Linked DNA regions of Pueribacillus theae. The protein of the gene in region 1 interacts with the protein of each later gene in a pairwise test. Links are inferred from orthologs where the notes say so. Each region holds a gene or a part of one and is shown in the gene's direction. Other genes may lie near its edges.

Region 1 (9,532 bases):
ACGACGTCATTATTTTTCAAGGGGTCACTTTAGGCGGAACAGGCAAAGAAAAAGGGAAACGGCATCCCACGGTTAAAAATAACGTGATGATTTCGACAGGTGCAAAAGTCATTGGTTCGATTACGTTAGGAGAAAATTCAAAAATCGGCGCGGGTTCGGTTGTTTTAAAAGATGTCCCCCCAAATTCGACTGTCGTCGGCATACCGGGAAAGGTTGTCATTCAGGATGGAGTAAGGGTCCAACACCCTGACAACGTTGCAGATAAAATAAGTGAGATGGAAAAAAGAATTGCGATGCTTGAAGAACAGTTAAAACTGATGGATAAAAGGAGCGGGGAAAGTGTCGATAAAGCTATACAATACGTTAACCCGAAAGAAAGAAACATTCATTCCAATTGAGGATAAGAAAGTAAAAATGTATGTGTGCGGGCCAACGGTCTACAATTACATCCATATCGGAAATGCAAGGCCTCCTATCGTTTTCGATACGGTTCGTCGCTATTTTCAATATAGGGGCTATGATGTGTATTACGTATCAAATTTCACAGACGTTGACGATAAAATTATTAAAGCAGCGAAAGAAATTGGCGAAGAAGTTCCCAAATTAGCGGAGCGTTTTATCAAAGCATACCACGAAGATACAGAGGCTCTCGGCGTGCGAAAAGCGGATGTCCATCCACGTGTGATGGAGAACATGGATGAAATTATCGATTTTGTAGAAGCGTTAATTGAAAAGGGCTACGCCTATGAGGCAGACGGCGATGTTTATTTTAAAACGCGTGAATTTGAGGGCTACGGTAAATTATCCCATCAATCGATTGATGATCTTCGTCTTGGCGCCCGAATTGAAGTAGGGGAAAAAAAGCAAGACCCTCTTGATTTTACAATTTGGAAAGCGGCAAAGGAAGGGGAAATTGCGTGGGATAGCCCATGGGGGAAAGGTCGGCCAGGCTGGCATATTGAATGCTCGGCGATGGCAAAGAAATATTTAGGCGAAACGATTGATATCCATGCTGGGGGCCGAGATTTGGCTTTTCCGCATCATGAAAATGAAATCGCCCAAACGGAAGCATTAACAGGAAAGCCATTTGCCAACTATTGGATGCATAACGGCTATATTAAAATCAATGATGAGAAAATGTCTAAATCGTTAGGAAATGTTGTGTTAGTCCACGAATTAATTCAAAATCAAGATCCGAACGTTGTCAGGTTTTTCATGTTGTCTGTCCATTACCGCAATCCTATAAATTTTAATGATGAACTTCTTGAAAGTGCACGAAGTGGACTCGAAAGACTGAAAGAAACCGTAAGGAATTTAGAATACCGTATGGCGCATTCTGCCAATCTTGATAAAAACATTGAATCTTCTTTGGATGCAATTCAACGGTTAAAAAAACAGTTCATTGAAGAAATGGACGATGATTTTAATACTGCAAATGCCATCGCTGTTCTTTTTGAACTCGCAAAGGAAGCGAACCGTTATTTAGCGAATAAAAATTCTTCAAAAGCAGTGCTTTCAGCTTATTTGACCCTCTTTGAAGAGATTTCAACTGTACTTGGCATCCCGTTAAAGCAAGAAGAGGCTTTGCTTGATGAAGAAATTGAAAAGCTTATTGAAGAAAGGAACCAAGCAAGAAAAGAACGCCAATTTGCTAGAGCCGATGAAATCCGCGATCAACTCCTTGCACAACATATTATTTTAGAAGATACTCCCCAAGGCGTTCGCTGGAAAAGGAAAGAGTAGATATGGCCCAAAGCAATGTTGATGCCAAACAATTAAATGCCCTTGCACTTGCGTACATGGGTGATGCTGTCTTGGAAGTATTTGTGCGCGAACATTTGCTTAAAAGCGGGCAAGTTCGCCCGCAGCGATTGCACCGCCTTGCGACAAACTATGTATCGGCAAAGGCACAAGCAAAAGTTCTTCACAAATTAAGAGAAGCCAATTTTTTTACTGAAGAGGAAGAGGCTGTATTAAGAAGGGGAAGAAATGCAAAGTCACCAACGATTCCTAAAAATACTGACGTCCAAACGTACCGTTACAGTACAGCCCTTGAGGCATTAATTGGCTATCATTACTTACAGAAAAATGATGAACGAATCGATAGCATCATCTCGGCTATGATTTCGTTCATTGAAGAAAGAAGTGTTCAAAATGGAAAGTGAACTCATCATGGGAAGAAATCCAGTCCTTGAGGCTCTCCGTTCAAATCGGGAAATTAATAAATTATGGGTGAACGAAGGTTCACGCGGTGGGCAAATGAACGAACTCATCGAACTTGCGAAAAAAAACGGTGTGCTCATCCAATTTGTCCCGAAGCAAAAGCTTGATCGATTAGTCAATCAAGGGAATCATCAAGGTGTCGTCGCTTCGATTGCAGCCTACAACTATGCCGGAATGGACGAGCTTTTCCAAAGAGCGGAGGCGTTGAATGAAGCTCCTTTTTTCCTTTTGCTTGATGAAATCGAAGACCCCCATAACTTAGGTTCCATTTTGCGGACGGCAGAATGTGTAGGGGTTCATGGCATCATCATTCCAAAACGCCGATCAGTCGGATTGACAGCAGCGGTCGCAAAAGCATCGACAGGAGCGATTGAACATGTTCCCGTCGTCCGCGTCGGAAACTTGGCACAAACGATGGATGAATTAAAAGAAAGAGGGCTATGGTTTGTAGGAGCGGACGCCAAAGGAAAGCAAGACTTCCGTGAAGCGGATTACGATATGCCGGTTGGGCTTGTCATTGGCAGTGAAGGAAAAGGCATCGGTCGGTTAATTAAGCAAAAATGTGATTTCCTCGTGCGCCTTCCAATGAAAGGGAAAGTGACGTCGCTTAATGCATCGGTTGCGGCAGGCGTTTTAATGTATGAAGTTTTGCGGAAGCGAAGCCCAATCGGGGGTTAGTGCAATGGATATTCTGATTGTGGACGGCTATAACATCATTGGAGCCTGGCCGGAATTAAAAGAGATGAAAGATACCGATCTCGAAGGTGCGCGTGATTTGTTGATCGATAAAATGGCCGAGTATCAGGCATACACAGGTTATCAAGTGATCATTGTATTTGATGCGTACCTCGTTCCAGGCATCCAAAAAGTGTTCAACCGCCATGATGTGACTGTCATTTTTACGAGTGAAGGCGAGACGGCGGATGAAAAAATTGAGCAATTAACCGTCGAGTTAAAGGGGGTACTTACACAAATCCATGTGGCGACATCGGATTACGCGGAACAAAAAGCGATCTTTGGCCAGGGGGCATTGCGAAAGTCAGCTCGTGAACTTTTAAATGAAGTGAAAAGAATTGAAAAAGGGATTGAAGAAAAAATTGAGGAAATCGACCGTTCAGTACGCAAATCAAAGATTTGGCTTTCCCCGGAAGTACAGGCAGCTTTTGAAAAATGGCGAAGGGGAAAGTCTTGAATGGTTGACGCATTATTGATCTATGTTTATAATGGGGTTATATGCCATTTTTTTAAAATAGGTAATTTTTTGACTCTTTCACAACATGGTCGGGGGGATGCAGGTTGAACATGCCAGGCCTTGCAGAACACATCGAATTCGAAACGATTCAAGATGAAGAACTTGTTCGTATTATCCATGAAGGGAATACGATAGCGCTTGAATATTTAATTAACAAATACAAGAACTTTGTAAGGGCAAAAGCACGTTCTTATTTTTTAATCGGCGCCGACCGGGAAGATATTATCCAAGAGGGCATGATTGGCCTATATAAAGCAATCCGTGATTTTAAAGAAGACAAGCTGTCTTCTTTTAAGGCATTTGCGGAATTATGCATTACAAGGCAAATGATTACAGCAATCAAAACAGCCACGAGGCAGAAGCATATCCCGCTTAATTCTTACGTTTCATTAGACAAGCCTATATTTGATGAAGAATCTGACAGAACGCTTATGGATGTTTTAACAGGCACACGGAAGACAGATCCTGAAATGCTGCTCATTAATCGGGAAGAATTTAACGATATTGAACATAAAATGTTGGAAGTATTAAGCGATCTTGAGCGCCAGGTGCTCATGCATTATTTAGACGGCCGATCTTACCAAGAAATCTCAGAAGATCTTAATCGCCACGTGAAATCGATTGATAACGCTCTTCAGCGTGTGAAAAGGAAGCTGGAACGGTATTTGGAACTAAAAGAAATAACCTTATAAGTGCGTTCAAAAAGGAGGGCATATCGGATTTTGAACAACCTTATATCGGACGAGCAAAAACAGGGATTCCCTGTTTTTTGCATTAGTAGACGTCGTAAACTGGCAGATGAAGGGGCGTCATTATTTTTCCAAACGATTCAGCTCTCGTTGACATGCTGATTTTAGCTGTGATAAAGTTGATTCAGTATGAGATGCAGTAGAATAAGAGGGTGTGGGAATGCAAAGCAAATTGATTTTAGCCTGTTCGGTTTGTGGAAGCAGAAATTATTCGACGCATAAAAATAAGCAAAACCACATGGCAAGAATGCAAATAAAAAAGTTTTGTAAGCGATGCAATGCCCATACTATTCACCATGAAACGAAGTAATCTGAAGTGAGAGCTTCCGTTAAAGCGGAATGGATCCAATTCCGTTTATGCCGGGAAGGGGAATAGCAAATTCATGTTTAAGAAGGCAGGCAAGTTTCTTAAAAACGTTGTCAACGAAATGAAACAAGTTCGCTGGCCAACAAAAAAGGAATTAGTGAAATATACAATTACCGTTATCGCAACAGTTGCTTTTGTCACTGTTTTCTTTGTCATTGTTGACTTTGGCATTTCTTCATTGATTCAGTTCATTTTGGAATAAACATGACGGCTCTTGGCAATACAGGGTAACGTGGTAAGTAAATGCATTGGGGAGGGAAGGACGAGAAGTCCTATTTGTTATGGAAAAAAGATGGTATGTTGTTCATACGTATTCCGGGTATGAAAACAAGGTAAAAACCAATCTTGAAAAACGGGTTGAATCAATGGGGATGACTGATAAAATTTTTCGAGTATTGGTTCCTGTGGAAGAAGAAACCGAAATTAAAAATGGTAAAAAGAAAACAACAATGCGAAAAGTATTTCCTGGTTATGTTCTAACAGAAATGATCATGACTGATGATTCGTGGTATGTCGTCCGAAATACTCCAGGCGTAACCGGTTTTGTTGGTTCGAGCGGCGCCGGTTCCAAGCCAACTCCCCTGCTGCCTGAAGAAGTTGAATCAATCTTAAGAAGCATGGGCTATGAAACTCCGAAGCCTGAGGTAGATTTCGAATTGAACGAAAGCGTCAAAGTGAAAGAAGGCCCGTTCGCCAATTTTGTCGGCAAGATTGATGAGATCGATATAGACAAACAAAAAGTGAAAGTCCATGTAAACATGTTTGGACGTGAAACGCCTGTTGAACTCGATTTCACACAAATTGAAAGAATTTAAGAGGCTCTGTTGACTTTCTAAACATCTCTTATTGCTTTTATGATGATTAAGTGGTAGACTTTTAATGTTTAAAAAGTCAATTAGAGACTTTAGCATTATACAACATATGTTGTGTGTCATGGGTGGGAGGGTTCAAACCCAAATACCACATCACGGACTTAAGGAGGTGTGTCACGTGGCTAAAAAAGTGATCAAAGTTGTAAAACTTCAAATACCTGCTGGCAAAGCAAATCCAGCACCACCGGTTGGACCAGCTCTTGGACAAGCGGGAGTAAATATTATGGGATTTTGTAAAGAATTCAATGCTCGTACACAAGACCAAGCAGGTTTAATTATTCCTGTTGAAATTTCGGTTTTTGAAGATCGTTCATTCACATTTATTACAAAAACACCGCCTGCGGCTGTCCTTTTGAAAAAAGAAGCCGGCATCGATTCAGGATCAGGTGAGCCAAACAAGAAAAAAGTTGCAACAGTGAAACGCGCAAAAGTTCGCGAAATTGCTGAACTAAAAATGCCTGACTTGAATGCGGCAAGCGTTGAAGCGGCTATGCAAATGATTGAAGGAACAGCGCGCAGCATGGGAATTACGATCGAAGACTAAAAGCTAGTTGCGGACCCATCGTCCGTAGCCTTTTCGTTTTTATAGTTGTAGTTTTCGAGCAAGCTCGAAAAAAATCCGGACACGATTACGCCGAGGCGTAATTGATACATGTGGGAGGATATTCCGTTAAACCACTTAGGAGGAAAGAACATGAAGAAAAAAGGTAAGAAATATCAAGATTCAGCCAAATTAGTTGACCGCTCAAAACAATATGGCTTAAATGAAGCGATTGAACTTGTGAAACAAACTGCAAAAGCTAACTTCGATGAAACGGTTGAAATGGCGGTTCGCCTTGGCGTTGATCCCCGCAAGAACGACCAACAAGTACGCGGCGCGGTTGTATTGCCGAACGGTACAGGAAAAACACAACGCGTTCTCGTATTTGCAAAAGGTGAAAAAGTAAAAGAAGCTGAAGCTGCAGGCGCGGATTTCGTTGGCGATCAAGAGTACATTAATAAAATCAACCAAGGCTGGTTTGACTTTGATGTCATCGTTGCTACACCGGATATGATGGCAGAGGTCGGAAAGCTCGGCCGTGTGTTGGGGCCAAAAGGCTTAATGCCAAATCCAAAAACAGGCACGGTTACATTTGAAGTGGAAAAAGCGGTAAAAGAAATTAAAGCGGGCAAAGTTGAATACCGAGTGGACAAAGCCGGTAACGTCCATGCGCCAATCGGTAAAGTTTCATTTGAGAGCGAAAAGTTGGCTGAAAACTTTGAAGCTGTTGTAGATGCGCTTGTGAAAGCAAAACCATCAGCCGCAAAAGGGACTTATATGAAGAATATTTCCATCTCTTCCACAATGGGTCCTGGAGTAAGGGTTAACCCAACAGCATTCGCTTAATGGGCCGTTTGCAAAAAAAGCCCGGAGATTATTAGAAACTTTCATTTGACATTGTATATCGCCGCCTATTATACTAGAGCATGTTAATTAAAAATAAATCTGATTCATACCGTAGACAGCAGGGGTGCGCCATGCACTTAATCTTCCTGCCGAGGTTGTTTAAGGACGAAACAGGAGTTTCTGTCAATTTACACCTTCATGTCGATCGGCATGAAGGTGTTTTTAAATAGTGTGTGTTCAAAAAAGGAGGACAACGAGAGGCAAGAAGGTCGAGGAAGAGCAAGCTGACGAAGAGATTCGCAGCCTATTAAGGAAGTTCGACTAAAAGCATCACGTCCTGTGATAACGTCGAACTGACTTACCTCCTGTAAGCCTCCGGATTTTTTGAACATCCTCTATTAGCACAGGTATGGATGAATGTTGACTTACTGGGAGGTGTCACGAATGAGCAGCCAGATTGAGAGCAAGAAGAAAGTTGTAAGTGAAATTGCTGACAAGCTGAAAGCGAGCAAAGCTACAATCTTAGTTGATTACCGAGGCCTTAACGTCGCTGAAGTAACGGAATTGCGCAAACAGCTTCGTGAAGCTGGAATTGACTTCAAAGTGTACAAAAACTCAATGACTCGCCGTGCGACTGCAGAGGCGGAGCTTACGGCATTAGATGACCAGCTTGTCGGTCCTACTGCGATTGCATTCAGCAATGAAGACGTTGTTGGTCCTGCGAAAATCCTTAGCAATTTTGCAAAAGACCACGAAGCATTAGAAATCAAAACAGGTGTGATTGAAGGCCAAGTTGTTACTGTCAATGAAATTAAAGAAATTGCTGATTTGCCATCCCGCGAAGGGCTTCTTTCGATGTTGCTTAGCGTATTGCAAGCACCAATGCGCAACTTTGCATTGGCGGCGAAAGCAGTTGCCGATCAAAAAGAAGAAGGCGAAGGCGCGTAAAACAAGCGTTTATGTTTCTTAAAAAACAAATAACAAGGAGGATCTTACAAAATGAGTAAAGAGCAAATTATTGATGCGATAAAAGAAATGACAGTTTTAGAATTAAATGATCTAGTAAAAGCCATTGAAGAAGAATTTGGCGTTACTGCTGCTGCACCAGTTGCAGTTGCGGGCGGTGCTGCTGCAGGCGGTGCTGCTGAAGAAAAATCTGAATTTGATGTTGTTCTTGAAAGTGCTGGAAGCAGCAAAATTAAAGTGATTAAAGTCGTTCGTGAAATCACTGGTCTTGGGCTGAAAGAAGCGAAAGAACTTGTTGACAATGCTCCAAAACCAATTAAAGAAGGCGTCGCAAAAGAAGAAGCTGAAGAACTTAAAGCAAAACTCGAAGAAGTTGGCGCTGGCGTAGAATTAAAATAATTAAAATGGTGTCTCAAAAAGGAGGACAAAAAGGGCGGAGAAGTTCAAGGAAGCGCAGCTTTGAGTACCAGAGCGTATGAGGACAATACGTGAGGAACGGAAAAGCAAGCTGACGCAGAAATTCGACAGCCATTTTTCCTGGACTTTTTGAACAACCTCTTAAGCAAAGCAGGGTGTACCTTGATTGGGTATACCCTGCTGTTTTATACTTGCGTAAAGGAAACGAGTGAAAAGAGCGTGATTCTTTTGGCGGAACACTACTATTCGGAAAAGCCATCTTCAAAAAGCAACCCAACAACGCTGGAAACAACGTTAAGAGGGAATCGAATGATCTTCACAACAGACGATGGTGTTTTCTCTAAGAGTGAAATTGATTTTGGAACGAAGCTATTAATTGAATCATTTATTTTTCCTGAGGAAGAAGGAACCATTTTAGATGTAGGTTGCGGGTACGGTCCAATCGGCCTTTCTCTCGCTAAAGACAACGAAAGACGCAATGTAATGTTGGTTGACATCAATGAGCGTGCCTTATCATTAGCAGAGAAGAACAGATATGCCAACAAGATTGAGAACGCAACCATTTTAAAAAGCAATTTATTCCAACAAGTCCCGACAGACCAATATGCCGCTATTCTTTCAAATCCTCCGATCCGAGCCGGGAAAAAAGTTGTATATCAATTATTCCGCGATGCATTCGATTTTTTGAAAGAAAACGGAGAATTATGGATTGTTATTCAAAAAAAGCAAGGGGCGCCTTCAGCGAAAAAAGAATTAGAATCTCTCTTTGGTTTTGTAGAGATTGTTGACAAGGCGAAAGGTTATATGATTTTTCGTTCAAAAAAAGTTGACCCGTCTGTTTGATTGTGGTAAAGTTATATAATGCTAACACTAAAGATTGTGCATTCTATGGACAAATAAGAAGGATTTATTACCGTTCCTTAGGCAAATCGCCTCTAACCATATTTTTAAACGATTATGCCGAAGGTTCTTTTTGTTATGTACAAGTGAAGATGGAATGAAAAATGTTGGTTTATAAGCTTTTGGACTAACAATCTTTATCGAGTAATACTCTCCAATCGTATAATTTGAGAGTGAAACGGCAAGACTAACATAATCAAGTCAAGAGAAAGGGAGAATATTGTGTGAATATGCTCTTTTTTCTTTTTTTAAATAAATCTATGATCTAAAGAAAACGCTGAGGTTAGAGGTTGGATTTGATTCAATTGGCGAACTGCCAATGTAAACTTTCTTTTTTTTAAAAAACGCATGTTCTAAGGAGTGAATCAGTTGACAGGTCAACTCGTTCAGTTCGGACGC
Region 2 (9,431 bases), on another replicon or contig:
GTGAAATCAGTGATGGCCGCATTGAAGAAACAAGCGCTTCCGGTTCATCAGTGGGCACGGGAGGGATGAAAACGAAATTGTTGGCGGCAAAAACCGCACTGTCACTCGGAGTAAAATGCTTTATCGGAACAGGCGAGGGAGAAGATAAATTGCTTGACGTCATCGAAGGCAAAGGCGATGGCACATACATCGGGTCCCCTAAAACGGCAAGAATAACGAACAATAAACAATGGCTTGGCCTCCATTCCCAAATATCCGGAGCAATTGTCGTAGACGAAGGAGCGGAAGCCGCTTTATTGAATATGGGAAAAAGCTTGCTTCCTGCAGGAATCGTTAAAATTGAAGGCGAATTTTCAGTTAATGACGTCGTTGAAATTAAAAATATCCGAGGAAAGCAAATCGCACGCGGGCAAGTTAACTATACGTCAAACGAATTAAAGAAAGTGAAAGGAATGGCCAGCTTTGATGCAAAGCATGTAACGGAACGAAATGCAAGCGAGGTCGTTCATCGTGACCATATGATTTTAATCTAATTAAGGAAGGATGATTCCATTGTTTAAAAATAAAGATGATCCTTCATTAAAAACTTGTTTCGAATTGGTTTTTTCCGAGGATTTGGCAGAGAAGTCTTTTCTGGAAGATCATCTTTATTCTCTCAATCATGGGGTGGTTTAAAATTCTACATTGAAAAGGAGATGGAGAAAAATGGAATTAATTGAAAAAGCGAAAAAAGCGAAAAAAGCTTCAGCCATTTTATCGGCAACGACGACGGAAGAAAAAAACGCGGCATTAAATACAATCGCTGATGAATTAATCAATCATAAAGATTTCATCCTATCGAAAAACGAGCTCGATATCCAAAACGGTAAAGAGACAGGCTTAAGCAGCGCACTGATCGATAGGCTGACATTGACAGAAAAGAGAATAAATGATATTGCGGAAGGGCTGAACCAAGTTGCGAAATTAAAAGATCCGGTCGGGGAAAAAATCGAATCCTGGGAACGCCCGAACGGCCTTCAAATTACAAGTGTACGGGTCCCTTTAGGGGTCGTCGGCATGATTTATGAAGCGAGGCCGAATGTAACCGTTGATGCTGCCGGCCTTTGCCTGAAAACGGGAAATGCTGTTATTCTTAGGGGAAGCTCTTCAGCGATTGAATCAAACAAAGCGCTCGTCACCATCATTCATCAAGCGCTCGAAAAAACCGCTTTGCCCGCTGATGCTGTCCAATTAATTGAGGATACGAGCCGCGAGGCCGCATCTGCCATGTTTAAGCTGAATGATTACCTTGATGTCCTAATACCAAGAGGTGGAGCCGGCTTAATAAAAACTGTAGTAAACAACTCAACGGTTCCGGTTTTGGAGACTGGGGCAGGAAATTGCCACGTATATATCGATGAGTCTGCTGAAAAGCAAATGGCGATAGATATTGCGGTAAATGCAAAAACACAGCGCCCTTCCGTTTGCAATGCGATTGAAACATTGTTAATCCATAAGCGCTGGGCAGATGCTCATCTAGGCGATGTTGTAAAAGATTTGCAAACAAATGGCGTGGCATGCCTCGGTGACGATTATGTTGTTCAGCACGCCACTGATGTAAAGAAAGCAACAGAAGAAGACTGGGCTACGGAATTTTTAGACAATACGATTGCGATTAAAGTAGTGAACGATGTTGAAGAAGCCATCGAACATATTAACGACTACGGAACGAAACACTCTGAAGCAATTGTCAGCGAAAATGAAGGGAATGTAAAGCGGTTCTTTCAAGCAGTTGACGCTGCCGCATTATACCACAATGCCTCAACAAGGTTTACCGACGGGTTCGAATTTGGCTTTGGCGCAGAAATCGGGATCAGCACGCAAAAACTCCATGCAAGAGGGCCAATGGGATTAAAAGCGTTGACAACGAATAAATATGTTATTGAAGGAACGGGGCAAATCCGCGAATAAGGTAATTCAAAAAGTCCGGAGATTCACAGGATGTGAATCAGTTCGACGTTATCACAGGACGTGATGCTTTTAGTCGAACAACTTAAGCTGTCGAATTTCTTCGTCAGCTTCATTCTTGCGGTACTCACGTATCCTACAAACGGTTCGAAGGTTCTTCTGCTAAAAACGTGCACGTCCTGTGCACAACGCAGAAGTCAGCACCTCCTGTGCAAGTCTCAGAACTTTGCTTCCTCGAACTTCTCGGCTCTTTTTGTCCTCCTTTTTGAATCCGCAAATAAGATAATTCAAAAAATCCGGAGTGCTATTTCACCCCGGATTTTTCTTTTTTCATAAGGTAATCCATGACCCCCATCGAGAATACTTGCAGATCCATCTTCAGAATTTCAAAAGTGACGTGATCTGTTGGAACGTTATGTTCATTTATCAGCCTTTCGCTTATTTTATCAAACAATCTGTCAGCGAGTTCATTCATCTCTTTTCCTTCGCTTAATACTTCTTTCCCTGTATTCACATAAACAGGAAGCCAATATTCAATTTGCCGGTATGCCTCTTCAACTTGATCCGTCACGCTGAAATGGCCAAAGTAAATGCGTTCGACATCCATTTTTTTGATTTTTTCCATGGAATGCAAAGTTTTGTCCGGGTCAAATTGATTGGGTGAAGTTGCCGGCAAAAATAATTTAAAACCAAATTCTTCAATATGCGTGTGTTGAATTCCAAGCGTATCGCCTACGAAGATGCCGTTGCTGACAGGATCGTAAATACTGAAATGATGGTTCGCATGTCCCGGCGTATCTAAAAATAAAAGTTCACAATGATCGCTTATTCGAAGTGTGTCATTCTCTCCCTTTATCAAAATTCTCTCTTCAGGAACGGGTAAAATCGGACTGAAAAACTGTTCGAATTTTTCACCGTAAACTGCTTTTGCCCCTTGGATTAAGCGAGACGGGTCAGCCATGTGCCTTGCTCCTTTAGGGTGAACAACAAGCTTTGCATTTGGGCACTTCTCCATAAGCAAACCTGCACCGCCGGCATGATCAAGGTGAATATGCGTAACAATAATATACTCAACTTGTTCAGGATTGATATGTAAATCCTCCAAACCTTGAAGGATGTACGGAATTGAAGGGCTAGCACAAGTTTCAATCAGCGTTAATTTTTCTTCATTTATCACATAGGTGCCTGTCCTGTTTTCAAACCCAAGATCAAAGCCGTCAATTAAGTGGATACGGTTTCCTAGATCAATCGGCTTCTTTTTTCCCATTTTTCGAAAAACTCCCTTGTTAGTGAATTTGACATTTCATTAACTATATTCCCTCTATTCATTCTAAGGGAAGAAAATTGAATTGTAAACGGTGGTCATGAGGGCGTTTAATCTTTAAATGGATAATTTTTTTCAAAGTAATCCCGCTCATTTATCGCATACTAACTGTAATCTCCTTACTAAAGAAGGGGGGATTACGACTGATGTCTCATGATTATGATGCTGCCTTATTCTACCTCCATCGAATGGCATGCAGCGACTTAATTCATTTGATGACTTTAACGAAAGATGATTTTCTTTCTAAGAAAATCGAGAAATTTGTTAAAGATTTTATGTATGAACCCGAATTTTCTGTTGTTGAAAAATCTTACGATTCTTTATTATCGTATCTCGATCACGTATTTTTAGCTGAAATAGAAGAAGCTATCCAAAAACAAAGCCAATAATGTTTGGCTTTGTTTTTCTTAAGTGAGTCCCTTTTTTCATGTTAGAATGATGGTAGTGTAAAAAGGGGAGGGGCATAAATTATGTACACATCTGCTTTAATGACAAAGTTCAAAACAAGTGTATTTAGCGAAATGGCCCAGTATAAAAAGAAAAAGATCGCTGAAGGAAAAGAAATCATTGATTTAAGCATCGGAAGCCCTGATCTACCGCCGCCAACATTCATGATGGATGAACTCGCGCGCTCAGTCTGTGACGAAACTCAGTATGGCTATACGCTCACTGGAACCGATGAGTTTTTATCGGCTGTTTCATTTTTTTATCGGAATCGATACAATGTCGAACTGGATAAAGAGACGGAAATATTGCAGTTATCCGGGTCACAAGACGGGCTTGTGCACCTGCCGCTAATTTTAACGGATCCAGGCGACGTCGTATTAATGCCGGATCCTTGCTATCCAGCTTACCAAATCGGCATTGATTTAGCACGCGCTGAAGCCTATCGGATGCCATTAAAGAAAGAAAACAATTTTTTTCCGAATCTAAACGAAATCCCAGAAACTGTTGTAAAAAAGGCAAAGCTTATGTTTCTTAATTATCCGGGCAATCCTGTTCCAGTTATGCCTACAAAGGAATTTTTTGAAGAGGTTGTGGCATTCGCAAGAAAACACAGCATCGTTGTCGTTCATGACTTCGCCTATTCAGAGTTAAACTTTACGAATGAAAAGCCGATAAGTTTTTTATCGGTAGATGGGGCAAAAGAAATCGGGGTTGAATTCAATTCTTTGTCAAAAAGCTTTAATATGGCGGGCTGCCGGATTGCTTATCTTGCAGGAAATCACCATATCATTAAAGCGTTGGGCCGATTAAAGTCTAATTTGGATTACGGGGTTTTTATGCCGATCCAAAAAGCAGCAACAAAAGCATTAATGGAGGGAGCGCAATTTTTGGATAAAAACCGTTACATTTATAAAGCGCGCCGTGATGTGCTAGTGGACGGATTGAATGAGATTGGATGGAAGATTGATACACCCGATGCGACGATGTTTATTTGGGCGCCAATTCCAAGCGGGTTCACCTCTTTAAAATTTACATATGAGTTAATTGATCGGGCAGGGGTTGTCGTTACCCCGGGAAATGCGTTCGGTGAGTATGGCGAAGGGTATGTTAGAATCGCACTTGTGCAACATGAAGGAAAGCTGAAAAAGGCAGTTGAGAAAATCAAGAAATCCAATATTTTGTAACGGTTTTGTAGAACTTTAAATTGGAGTGTCGTGTGTTTTTTTGGTAAGATGATATGTTGTAAATATAATTTTGAAAGGTGATGTTTGCTATTGGAAAGCAAAAAATCATACCAAATTTTACTTTATTACAAATATGTCCATATTGAAAATCACGAAGAATTCGCTGCAGAGCATCTCGCTTTCTGCAAAGAATTGGGCCTTAAAGGAAGAATCCTTGTTGCCGAAGAAGGCATCAATGGCACAGTTTCCGGAACAGTTGAACAAACGAATAAATATATGGAAACGATTCATAACGATCCGCGCTTTGCAGATATGGAATTCAAGATCGATGAAGCGGATGGACACGCATTCAAAAAAATGTTTGTCCGCCCAAGGAAAGAAATTGTATCGCTTCGCCTCGAAAACGATATTAACCCAAACGAGAAAACGGGAAAATATTTAAGCCCGAAAGAATTTTACGAAGAAATGCAGAAAGAAGACGTTATTGTCCTTGATGCCCGAAATGACTACGAATATGAAATCGGCCATTTCCGCGGAGCGATTAACCCGGGCGTTGATGCATTCCGCGACTTGCCAAAATGGGTTAAAGAAAACTTGAGTGAGCATAAAGATAAGAAAATCCTCGCGTATTGCACCGGCGGTATCCGTTGTGAGAAACTTACCGGTTTCTTGCTTGAAGAAGGCTTTAAAGATGTCGGGCAACTGCACGGCGGCATTATTATGTACGGAAAAGATGAAGAAGTGCAAGGGGAGCTTTACGACGGAAAATGCTACGTATTTGATGAAAGAATCTCGGTGCCAATTAATAAAAAAGAAAATATCATCGTTTCCAACTGCTATTATTGCGGGAAAAAAGAAGATCGCTATGTAAACTGCGCGAACCCGGATTGCAACAGGCAGCACGTTTGCTGTGAAGAATGCGAGGAAAAATATCAACGTTCCTGCTCTGATGAATGCAGGGCACATCCGCGCAACATGTATAGGCGTGAGCTTCAGAAACAAAATGCTTAAAGAAAGGCAGAGAGGCCGGGGATACGAATGAAACAATATCTCGAATTGTGTCAACACATTTTGGAACACGGAACCGAAAAATCAGATCGCACAGGGACAGGAACAATCAGTATTTTCGGCTACCAAATGCGATTCAATTTAGCGGATGGCTTTCCTTTGTTAACAACAAAAAAACTGCATACGAAATCAATTATTCACGAGCTGCTATGGTTTTTAAAAGGTGATACGAACATTCAGTATTTGAACGAAAATGGTGTGAAAATATGGAATGAATGGGCAGATGAAAATGGAGATCTCGGCCCAGTATACGGCTATCAATGGCGTTCATGGCCAGATGGCAACGGAGGAACAATCGATCAAATCAAGGAAGTCGTTCACCAAATTAAGCACAATCCCGACTCAAGAAGGTTGATTGTAAGTGCGTGGAATGTGGCTGACGTCGGCAAAATGGCGTTGCCGCCTTGCCATTGCCTGTTTCAATTTTATGTGGCTGATGGGAAATTGTCTTGCCAATTGTACCAGCGCAGTGCTGACGTATTTCTCGGTGTTCCGTTTAATATCGCTTCCTATTCATTGCTTACGATGATGATTGCGCAAGTATGCGGATTGAAGCCGGGGGAATTTGTCCATTCGTTTGGAGATACGCATATTTATACGAATCATATCAAGCAGGTGAAGCTGCAATTAACAAGGGAGCCGAGACCCCTTCCCATCTTGAAAATCAATCCGGATGTCAATTCCATCTTCGATTTTAAATACGAAGATTTTGAGATCGTAGATTACAATCCTCATCCGCATATTAAAGGGGAAGTCTCGGTATGATTTCTTTTTTAGTCGCAATGGACAAAAACCGGTTAATTGGCAAGGACAATGATTTGCCGTGGAGGCTGCCTGCTGATCTTGCCTTTTTTAAGAAAAAAACGACCGGCAATACAATCATTATGGGCAGGAAAACATATGCTTCCATTGGGCGGCCGCTCCCAAACCGCCGAAATGTCATTTTGACAAGGGACAAAAATTTTAATGCTGAAGGCTGTATTATTGTACACACCGTCGAAGATGCAATTGCCTCCATTCAGCCGAATGAAGAAGGTTTTGTCATTGGCGGTGCAGAAATTTTTCCTCAATTTCTGCCTTATGCAGACAAAATGTATATTACATTCATTAACGAAGAATTTGACGGCGATACGTATTTTCCTGAGATTGACATGGAGAAGTGGCAGCTCGTTTCAAGAGAAAAAGGAATAAAGAATGATAAAAACCCGTACGACTATGAATTTTTATGCTATAAAAAACTTCCAATTTAAGTTGGAAGTTTTTTCTGTTTTTAAAACACTTTTTTTGGGAATAGGTTAGGAAATGGAACGATCAAGCAAGAAGTAAAAGAAAATTGGGATGTAAATAGCCCGTAAGCAAGATGAGACAAAATAATTCAAAATATTTCGGTTATATCAGCTTTGCATCCTATTTTTGCTCTTGATATGCTTTTAACAACTTTATAGTAAGAAAATACTGCAAAGCATCCATTTTTTTAAGAGGGGGTAAACCGTGAAAAAACTCTTTAACTCTGCTATTTTATTTGCTTTATTACTAGTGCTTGCTGCATGTGGTTCGTCCGGCAGCTCGGGTGATGGAGAAGATTCTGATAATTTATTAGCCAGTTTAAAAGAAAAAGGGTCAGTGACGATTGGTTTTGCCAATGAAAAGCCTTATGCCTATGAAGAGGACGGTGAACTAAAAGGCGCAGCCGTAGACATTGCAAAAGCCGTTTTCAAAGAAATGGGCATTGACAAAGTGGAAGGCCAGCTTTCTGATTTCGGACAATTGATTCCTGGTTTGAATGCAGGCAAATTCGATGTTATTACGGCGGGCATGGCGATCACTCCTGACCGCTGTAAAAATGCGGCATTCGCTGAGCCGGAATTACAGTATGGAGAAGGTTTAGTTGTCAAGGCTGGAAATCCGGAAAATCTGCATAGTTATAAAGACATTGCTGATCATCCTGATATAAAGGTTGCGGTCATGGCCGGCGCCACTGAAAATGAATTTCTTATTAGAGAAGGCGTCAGCAAGGATCAAATCATGAGTGTACCCGATATTCCGGCTTCTTTCTCAGCTGTTGAGTCAGGGAGAGCCCATGCGACAACTGCAACAGAAATGACGATAAAAATGGCACTGGAATCAGCAAATAACAACAACCTCGAATTTGTTACAGACTTTGAGCAACCTGATATTGAGGGAGTCCCAAGCTACGGCGCGGCGGCATTCCGAAAAGACAATGAAGCATTAAAAAATGCGTATAACGAAGCGTTGGCAAAGATTAAAGAAGACGGAACATTAATTGAACTTGCCGAGAAATCTGGATTTACCGAGGAAATGAATATGGTTCCGGAAGGTATCACGGCTGAAAACGTATGCAGTGGCGAAGAATATTAATTTTCTATTTCTTCTAGGTCAGGTTCCACATAAGAGAATCTGGCCTTTTCCTTTGAAATAGGGTGCGATTTATTTTCCGGGAAGCGGTATTTTGTTAGGGGAAAATCGCCCCGATAATGTCTATTTAAAGAGGTGATTGCGATTAATGAACTGGGTGAAATCCTTTTTGTTTTATTAAAAGGTTTGAAAATTACACTAATCATTTTGGTTGGGTCTGCCGTTTTAGCATACATCATCGCATTTATTGCAGGGTTTTGCCGATTGTCTACTAATATTTTTCTCAGTAAATTTACGGGATTTTACGTGGAAGTATTTCGAGGCACTTCTTTAATTGTGCAATTATTTTGGTTTTCATATGCGTTGCCCGGCCTTTTTGGGATTCAATTGGGCAGTGACTTATGGGCGGGCATTCTCGCTATTTCATTAAACTATGGTGCATACATGTCTGAAATTGTCCGGGGATCGATTCTATCTGTATCCAAAGGACAAACAGAGGCTGCCATCGCGCTGAACATGTCGCGGTTTCAGCGAATGCGTCTTGTTATTTTACCTCAGGCCGTAAAAATGATGCTCCCTGAATTCGGGAATTATCTCATTCATATGCTAAAAGCCACTTCTCTTGTCTCCTTAATAGGATTAACTGACATTCTTTATTACGGCGACATTTACAGAAGTACACATCTTTCATTAGCGCCAACGGTCTATATTTTCGTTCTTGTCTTTTACTTTATTCTCGCACTTCCGCTCATCGGAATCACAAGAAAATTTGAACGAAGCGCAAGGAAGGGAGTGGCGAACTAAATGAATTGGGATTGGAATGTTATGGCCGACGCATTCCCAATGGTTTTTAAAGGAATGTGGGTGACGTTAGGGCTGACGATTGCATGTTATTTGTTTTCACTTGTATTTGGGTTCTTTTGGTTTTTTGTGAAGCAGATTCCGGGTCGACCGTTTCAATGGATTGTCTTTTGGATAATGGAATTTATACGCTCAACGCCGCCTCTTGTCCAATTGTTTTTTATATACTATGCATGGCCGATGGTTCCCTATGTCGGGGTTTCACTAAATCCGTTTGTTGCAGC

Evidence for each region.
Region 2: the proteins of rplL (region 1) and trhO interact in binary tests that used the Escherichia coli proteins (3 or more experiments, as listed by UniProt). The link is inferred for Pueribacillus theae from one-to-one orthologs.

The regions. Positions count from the first base shown.
Region 1 is NZ_QCZG01000004.1:103,740-113,271, reverse strand. The notes cover bases 6,558-9,532. They hold rplL (50S ribosomal protein L7/L12), read left to right. Parts: upstream 6,558-7,849; coding sequence 7,850-8,215; downstream 8,216-9,532. Other genes in these bases: rpoB (DNA-directed RNA polymerase subunit beta), read left to right, coding at 9,503-9,532; DCC39_RS03590 (class I SAM-dependent methyltransferase), read left to right, coding at 8,462-9,076; rplJ (50S ribosomal protein L10), read left to right, coding at 7,295-7,798; rplA (50S ribosomal protein L1), read left to right, coding at 6,558-6,850. Outside these bases: cysE (serine O-acetyltransferase), read left to right, coding at 1-398; cysS (cysteine--tRNA ligase), read left to right, coding at 340-1,743; DCC39_RS03645 (Mini-ribonuclease 3), read left to right, coding at 1,746-2,165; 23S rRNA (guanosine(2251)-2'-O)-methyltransferase RlmB, read left to right, coding at 2,155-2,901; DCC39_RS03635 (NYN domain-containing protein), read left to right, coding at 2,906-3,415; RNA polymerase sporulation sigma factor SigH, read left to right, coding at 3,526-4,167; rpmG (50S ribosomal protein L33), read left to right, coding at 4,385-4,534; preprotein translocase subunit SecE, read left to right, coding at 4,608-4,793; transcription termination/antitermination protein NusG, read left to right, coding at 4,873-5,406; rplK (50S ribosomal protein L11), read left to right, coding at 5,582-6,007; more of rplA, read left to right, coding at 6,158-6,557. UniProt on the Escherichia coli protein: The binding site for several of the GTPase factors involved in protein synthesis (IF-2, EF-Tu, EF-G and RF3). Is thus essential for accurate translation.
Region 2 is NZ_QCZG01000002.1:131,509-140,939, reverse strand. Bases 4,079-6,952 are described here. They hold trhO (oxygen-dependent tRNA uridine(34) hydroxylase TrhO), read left to right. Parts: upstream 4,079-4,992; coding sequence 4,993-5,913; downstream 5,914-6,952. Other genes in these bases: DCC39_RS02115 (dihydrofolate reductase), read left to right, coding at 6,732-6,952; DCC39_RS02120 (thymidylate synthase), read left to right, coding at 5,941-6,735; DCC39_RS02130 (LL-diaminopimelate aminotransferase), read left to right, coding at 4,079-4,902. Also shown: proB (glutamate 5-kinase), read left to right, coding at 1-533; DCC39_RS02145 (glutamate-5-semialdehyde dehydrogenase), read left to right, coding at 706-1,950; DCC39_RS02140 (MBL fold metallo-hydrolase), read right to left, coding at 2,252-3,214; DCC39_RS02135 (YhdB family protein), read left to right, coding at 3,418-3,660; more of DCC39_RS02130, read left to right, coding at 3,739-4,078; more of DCC39_RS02115, read left to right, coding at 6,953-7,220; ectoine/hydroxyectoine ABC transporter substrate-binding protein EhuB, read left to right, coding at 7,462-8,349; DCC39_RS02105 (amino acid ABC transporter permease), read left to right, coding at 8,491-9,150; ectoine/hydroxyectoine ABC transporter permease subunit EhuD, read left to right, coding at 9,151-9,431. UniProt on the Escherichia coli protein: Catalyzes oxygen-dependent 5-hydroxyuridine (ho5U) modification at position 34 in tRNAs, the first step in 5-carboxymethoxyuridine (cmo5U) biosynthesis.